One region of the Methylophilus sp. 'Pure River' genome, then DNA from elsewhere that is predicted to be linked to it. Evidence: predicted binding sites of a transcription regulator. Region 1 holds the regulator's gene; the other holds the start of a gene.

Evidence for each region. The regulator sigma-54, encoded in region 1, starts transcription at its own class of promoters, with help from an activator protein. The targets are predictions, from matches to a motif close to TGGCACNNTTCCTGCT.
Region 2: a site for sigma-54 is predicted at 1,622-1,637, ahead of ACIDE9_RS03780 (SfnB family sulfur acquisition oxidoreductase). Genes of this name have one in related genera too.

The regions. Positions count from the first base shown of each region.
Region 1 is NZ_JBKOUE010000009.1:81,787-85,302, forward strand. Features, by position in the region: gene lptB (LPS export ABC transporter ATP-binding protein) at 9-755, shown strand; gene ACIDE9_RS11720 (RNA polymerase factor sigma-54) at 762-2,309, shown strand; gene tyrS (tyrosine--tRNA ligase) at 2,353-3,516, opposite strand, start outside.
Region 2 is NZ_JBKOUE010000002.1:321,998-325,513, forward strand. Features, by position in the region: gene ribB (3,4-dihydroxy-2-butanone-4-phosphate synthase) at 1-239, shown strand, start outside; gene ACIDE9_RS03780 (SfnB family sulfur acquisition oxidoreductase) at 309-1,541, opposite strand; gene msuE (FMN reductase) at 1,985-2,560, shown strand; gene sfnG (dimethylsulfone monooxygenase SfnG) at 2,587-3,516, shown strand, end outside.

The DNA.
Region 1 (3,516 bases):
ACGGCCTTATGCAGACAACAGCTTCACCAGATCATAACCATTTACGTGTCAGCCACCTGAAAAAGGCTTACCAGGGCCGCACCGTGGTCAAAAACACCACGCTAGAGCTACACAGCGGCGAAGTGATTGGTCTGCTCGGCCCCAATGGCGCGGGTAAAACCACCAGTTTTTATATGATTGTTGGCCTGGTCGCACTGGACGATGGCAGCATTACACTCAATGGCGCAGATGTGAGCCATTCCCCCATGCACGAGCGCGCGCGCATGGGACTGGCTTACCTGCCACAAGAAGCGTCCATTTTTCGCAAAATGACAGTGACCGATAATATTTTATCGATTCTGGAAACCCGCCCTTATACAGAAGAAGAACGCGAAGCGCGGCTGGAGTCCTTACTGGATCAACTACATATCCAGCATATCCGCCATAGCCAGGCCGTGAGCCTGTCGGGCGGTGAGCGCCGCCGAGTAGAGATTGCGCGCTGCCTGGCCACCGATCCGAAGTTCATCCTGCTGGATGAGCCGTTTGCCGGGATTGACCCAATTGCGGTGATTGAGATCCAGAAAATTATCCGCTACTTGAGCAGCCAGAATATCGGCATTTTGATTACAGACCACAACGTGCGTGAAACCCTGGACATTTGTGACCGGGCATATATCGTCAATGAAGGCGCAGTGTTTGCCGCTGGCACGCCAGACGAGATCATTCAGAACGAAGGCGTACGTGAAGTCTATCTGGGCAAGAATTTTAGGCTGTAACCAGTTATGAAGCAAAACCTGCAATTACGCATCTCACAAAACCTGGCGCTCACACCGCAGTTGCAGCAGTCTATCCGGCTGTTGCAGTTGTCGACGCTGGAGTTAAGCCAGGAGCTGGAAACCATCCTGCAGGAAAACCCGCTGCTGGAAATGGCCGATGGTGAAGAGGGCGAATTTGAAGATAACGCCCCCACCGCAACCGGGGCAGCAGAATCTGAGCTACCCGATGCAAGTTCGTTTGATGTCGCGACGCAAACAGAAATTACCGCGCCAGCAGAGACCTTGCGCGAAGAGTTGCACGAGGAGCTCGGTGGCAACGAAGGCGAGCAGGCCAATCTGAGTGAAGAGTTTTCACCGCCCGAGTTTGAGGACGACTATGAAGAGTTTGGCAGCACCAGCAACTGGGATGAAGCAGGCCGCAACAACCTCGATGATGAAGATAGCGACTTCTCCCGCCAGGATGCTAGCAACATCAGCCTGCGCGAACACCTGATCAACCAGATGCAACTGGCACACCTGTCTAAGCGGGACATGGATCTGGTGAAGTTCTTGCTCGACAGCATTAACGATGATGGTTATTTAGAGCAGGATTTACAGGAGATTGTCGACCTGTTGCCGCCAGAATTGGAAATCGAGTTACTGGAGCTGGAAACGGCACTGAAATTGATCCAGAACTTGGATCCGATTGGTGTCGGTGCACGCGACCTGCGTGAATGCATCCTGCTACAGCTGCAGGTACTGCCGCCTGAAACGCCTTATCTGCGCATTGCAATGGCGATTGCCAAAGACCACCTGGCATTGCTGGCCAACAAAGACTTTGTCAAACTGCGCAAGGTACTCACTTGCGACGAAGCTGCGCTCAAAGGTGCGCAGCAACTGATTCGCCAGCAAAACCCGAAACCCGGTAACGAGTTTGCCAGCTTTAGCCATGACCACTTTATTCAGCACGATGTGGTGGTCAAAAAAATCAAAGGCATCTGGATGGCCTCGCTCAATGACGGCGTGATTCCCAAGCTGCGCATCAACCAGCTCTATGCGGATATTCTCAAGCGCAACCGTGAAAGCTCTGGCCAATACCTGCAAAGCCAGATGCAGGAAGCGAAATGGATGATTAAGAATATCCAGCAGCGCTTTTCGACCATCCTGCGCGTCTCACAGGCGATTGTAGACAGGCAACGCAACTTCTTTGAGCATGGCGAAATTGCCATGCGCCCTTTGGTATTGCGCGAAATCGCCGAAGAGCTGGACTTGCACGAAAGTACGGTTTCACGGGTCACCACGCATAAGTACATGCTTACACCGCGCGGTGTGTTTGAGTTGAAATACTTCTTCGGTAGCTCGGTAGCGACCGATGCAGGCGGCTCTTGCTCAGCCACTGCGATTCGCGCCCTGATCAAGCAAATGGTGGCCGAAGAGAATCCGAAAAAACCACTGTCGGATAACCAGATTACGGACACTCTGGCGCAGCAAGGCATTGTCGTTGCACGCCGCACCATCGCCAAATACCGCGAATCACTGAATATTCCACCAGCCAATTTACGCAAATCGCTATAAAACAAAAAGGCCGCAATTGCGGCCTTTTTGTTTAACAGGCTTTTTATTTAATGGTGATTTTGGCAAACTTGCGTTTACCCACTTGTGCCACCACAGTCACGCCTTTAGCCAGCGGCAAGTTCTTGTCGTCGACCTTCACACTATCCAGTTTCACCCCACCTTGCTGCACGGCACGCATGGCTTCACTGGTGCTTTCCACCAAGCCCGCCTGCTTCAGTAACTGGCTGATGCCTATGCTGTCGCCATCAATCACCACTTCCACCTCAGGCACATCATCAGGAATACCGCCTTTGGCACGTGTCTGGAAGTCCTGCAGGGCTTTTTCAGCCGCGGCCTGGCCGTGAAAGCGGGCGACGATTTCTTGTGCAAATCCAACCTTGATATTGCGCGGATTGTCACCAGCAGCTACTTGCGCCTTCCACTCGGCAATCGTTTCCAGGGTAGCAAACGACAGCAGGTCAATGTAACGCCACATCAGGTCATCAGAAATAGACATTATCTTGGCAAAAATCGTCTCTGGCGCTTCGCTGATACCAATGTAATTACCCAAAGACTTGGACATCTTGTTGACGCCGTCCAGGCCTTCCAGCAGCGGCATCATCAGCACACACTGCTGTGACTGGCCAGCCTGCTTTTGCAACTCACGGCCCATGAGCAGGTTAAATTTCTGGTCTGTGCCACCCAGTTCCAAATCTGCCTGCAACGCGACAGAGTCATAGCCTTGCAACAATGGATACAAGAACTCATGAATCGCAATCGGCTGGTTGCCTTTGAAGCGTTTGGAGAAATCATCACGCTCCAGCATACGGGCCACCGTGTGGCTGGCTGCCAGCTTGATCATGCCCGCCGCCCCGAGGTCGCTTAACCATTTGGAGTTAAACACAATCTCGGTTTTGGCCGGATCCAGAATCTTGAATACCTGTTCGGAATAGGTATCGGCATTCGCCTTCACCTGCTCAACCGTTAACGGCGGACGCGTGGTACTTTTACCCGTCGGGTCACCGATCATGCCGGTAAAATCTCCGATCAGGAACAAAATCTGGTGCCCCAGATCCTGCAACTGGCGCAATTTGTTAATCAGCACGGTGTGACCCAAATGCAAGTCTGGTGCGGTCGGGTCAAACCCGGCTTTCACACGTAAAGGCTTGCCGGTTTTCAGCTTTTCAATCAGCTCCTGCTCAATTAATAACTCATCGGCACCGCGTTT
Region 2 (3,516 bases), on a different contig from region 1:
TGGCGGCACTGGCAGGCTTGCAACCGGTGGGCGTGCTATGCGAAATCGTTAATGACGACGGCAGCATGGCCAGGCGCCCGGATTTATTCAAATTCGCAAGACAACATGGGTTAACCATCATCACTATTGCAGACATGATTTCCTATCGCGAGCAGCAGTTGACCTATGCACCGCCACGCATGCATGGTGTCCGCCAACGAAGCAAATTGCTGGATGCTGCCATGGTCTATAGCGGTTAAACCTAATCATCGCTTAAAGCAATAAAGCCCTCATACGAGGGCTTTATTGTAACCACTTGAATGAACGCGTTAAATCCAAGGGTGGCGTGGTGGTTTCACGTTGTTCAAACTGTAATTGCCCACGGCATGGTATTTCCAGCGTACCGGGTCATGCAGCGTATGCGTACGCGCATTACGCCAATGGCGGTCCAGGTTGTATTCACCCAGGGTCGAGCGCGTGCCAGCGAGTTCAAACAGTTTGCTACCCGCCAGCAGTGCGGTTTCTGTACTCAGCACTTTGGCTTCGGCGACGGCGATAGACGCTTCTGCCACCGTGTCTTCATTCGGGTTGCGTTGCGCTTCGTCTATGTATTCCCCGGCGCGCGCCAACAAAGCTTCAGTCGCGTGTAAACGAATCTGCAAGTCGCCGATGTCTTTAATGGTGTGCGGGTCTTCGTAACCGTGTTCGAGGTCGGTATCTATCCATGGGCGGGTGTAGTTGCGCACAAAGTGCAGCGTATCTTTAAACGCGGCACGCGCAATGCCGGTATCGACAGCGGCCTGGATAATTTGGGCGACTGGGCCCATGGCGGTCGGGCGGTCAAATGCCAAATGGTGCGGCAACACATATTCGCTAGGCACAAAAATATTTTCCAAAATAGTCGTGCCGCTGGCGGTGGTGCGCTGGCCAAAGCTGGACCAGTCGTCAATGATGGTCAGGCCTTCTGCGCCTGCAGGCACAAAAGCCACCACGGTATTGTCCTGTTCATCTTTGGCCACCACGGGTACCCAGTCAGCCAGCAAGGCTCCAGAAGAATAGAATTTTTTGCCGTTTAAGAAGTAGCCGCTGTTAGTCGGTGTCAGTTTGGTTTTGACATCATTGACACTGCGGGTGCCGATCTCAGAAAACGCATTACCAAAGCGCACGCCTTGCAGCACCAGCTCATAAAAATATTTCTTTTGAAACTCGGTGCCGTCCAAGCGTAGGCCTTCCACCATATACAAATGGTTTTGTGGAATCTGGCCAATGCTGGGGTCGGCTTCTGCCACCGTGGCAATCACTTCCGCCAGTGTTTTATTCGACACAAACGCACCGCCATATTCTTTAGGTACGGTAATGCCCCATAAGCCGCTACTGGAGAATAAATCCAGCTCCTTGCGTGGCAAGCGTCTTTCCTGGTCGCGGAGTATGGCTTCTTTGGCGATCTCACTGGCAACTTGCTTGGCCACGCTAATGGCTTCGGCATCGCTGGTGATGATATGTGCCGGTTGGCGCGGCTGGTGATTAGGCAAATGCGCAATCTTGCTTGCATGTGCAGTCATATTGAATCCTTATCAAGTAAAGGTTGGGAATAAATACGCAGCGTTTAGTTAAAAAGTGGCTGCGCGTCCGTGTATGACTTTGCATTTAGCATGCCAATAGTTAACTAATTGTTTTTAAATAACAATCATGCAATCTGTATTTTTCACCGCCTCTATAGAAACAGTTTTTTGCTGAATGTCTGCTGATTAATCAGCAATTGAGCCTGTGCAATGCACAAACAAGCCATGACTTAGCTGCTGCATTTTGAGAGGGGTTGCTGGTATAGCAGCAGTGCATCAGCAAAACAGGCCTGAATTCAACAGGGTGAAAATCATTAAAAACAGTATAAGTATTTGAAATTTAACACTAAATTAGTTTGGCATGGATGCTGCTAAGTATTAAGTGAGCTGGCCTGACCGCTATTGCACATGCAAAGCGGCAGCAGCAATCTTAATGAGGAGTCATGATGAGCCGTCCGTTAAAAGTCACTGCCGTGTCCGGTAGTTATAAATTGCCTTCCAGAACAGCTGCGCTGGTGGAGGCAATCACCCAACAGTTGGGTAAGCAATTGCCGATTGATCTGCACCTGATCGAATTAAATGAAATAAGCAGCAGCCTGGTCGCGTCTTACGACCCCAAAGCGCTGCCACTCAAGGTGCAGAAAGATATTCAGGCCATTGAAACCGCTGACCTGTTAGTCGTCGCGACGCCGGTCTACCGCGCGTCTTACACCGGTTTGTTTAAACACCTGTTTGACCTGGTTGACTACGAAGCACTGGTCAATGTGCCGGTGTTGCTGGCGGCGACAGGTGGCAGCGAGCGCCATGCCTTGATTATTGATCATGAGTTACGTCCGCTGTTTAGCTTTTTCCAGGCACTGACTTTGCCGATCGGTGTGTATGCCACCGAAGCCGATTTTGAAAACTACCAGGTGAAAAGTGAGGCCGTCACTGCGCGTATCGCGTTGGCCGTCGAGCGAGCCCTGCCTTTGCTCAAACATCGTGAGCTGATTAATAAAGACCGTTTGCTGGCGGTATAAGCCAGGCGACTATTTGGAGAATAAACATGAGTACAGAAAACATTAAATTTGCCTATTGGGTGCCTAACGTCAGTGGCGGCCTGGTGGTGAGTAACATTGAGCAACGCACCAGTTGGGATATCGACTACAACCGCAAACTGGCGCAAATTGCCGAGAAGGCCGGGTTTGAATACGCCTTGAGCCAGATCCGTTTTACGGCGGGCTATGGCGCGGAATTCCAGCATGAGTCTGTGTCTTTTTCGCACGCGTTATTGGCGGCGACCACTAAATTAAAAGTGATTGCAGCGATTTTGCCCGGGCCATGGAATCCGGTGCTGGCGGCCAAGCAGTTGGCGACTATTGATCTGCTGACCGAAGGCCGTATCGCCGTGAATATTGTGTCTGGATGGTTTCGTGGTGAATTCACCGCGATTGGCGAGCATTGGCTGGACCATGATGAGCGCTATCGCCGTTCTAAAGAGTTTATTGAGGCGCTTAAAGGTATTTGGACGCAAGATAACTTTACCTACCGGGGCGATTTCTACCGTTTTAGCAATTACACCCTGAAACCAAAACCATTGCAGCAGCCACATCCGGAAATTTTCCAGGGTGGCAGCTCACGTGCCGCGCGTGACAACGCAGCCAGCGTGTCTGACTGGTATTTCACCAACGGCAATACGGTTGAGGGTATCAAGGCACAAGTGGATGATATTCGTACCAAAGCTGCTGCTAATAATCACCAGGTCAAAATCGGCGTCAATGCCTTTGTGATTGCGCGTGATACCGAAGAGGAAGCAAAAGCAGTATTGGCCGAGATTATTGCCAAAGCTAACCCGGAAGCGGTGAATGCCTTTGGCCATGAGGTGAAAAATGCAGGTGCTGCCAGTCCTGAGAAAGAAGGCAATTGGGCCCAGTCGACCTTTGAAGACCTGGTGCAATACAACGATGGCTTTAAAACCAATTTGATCGGTACCCCA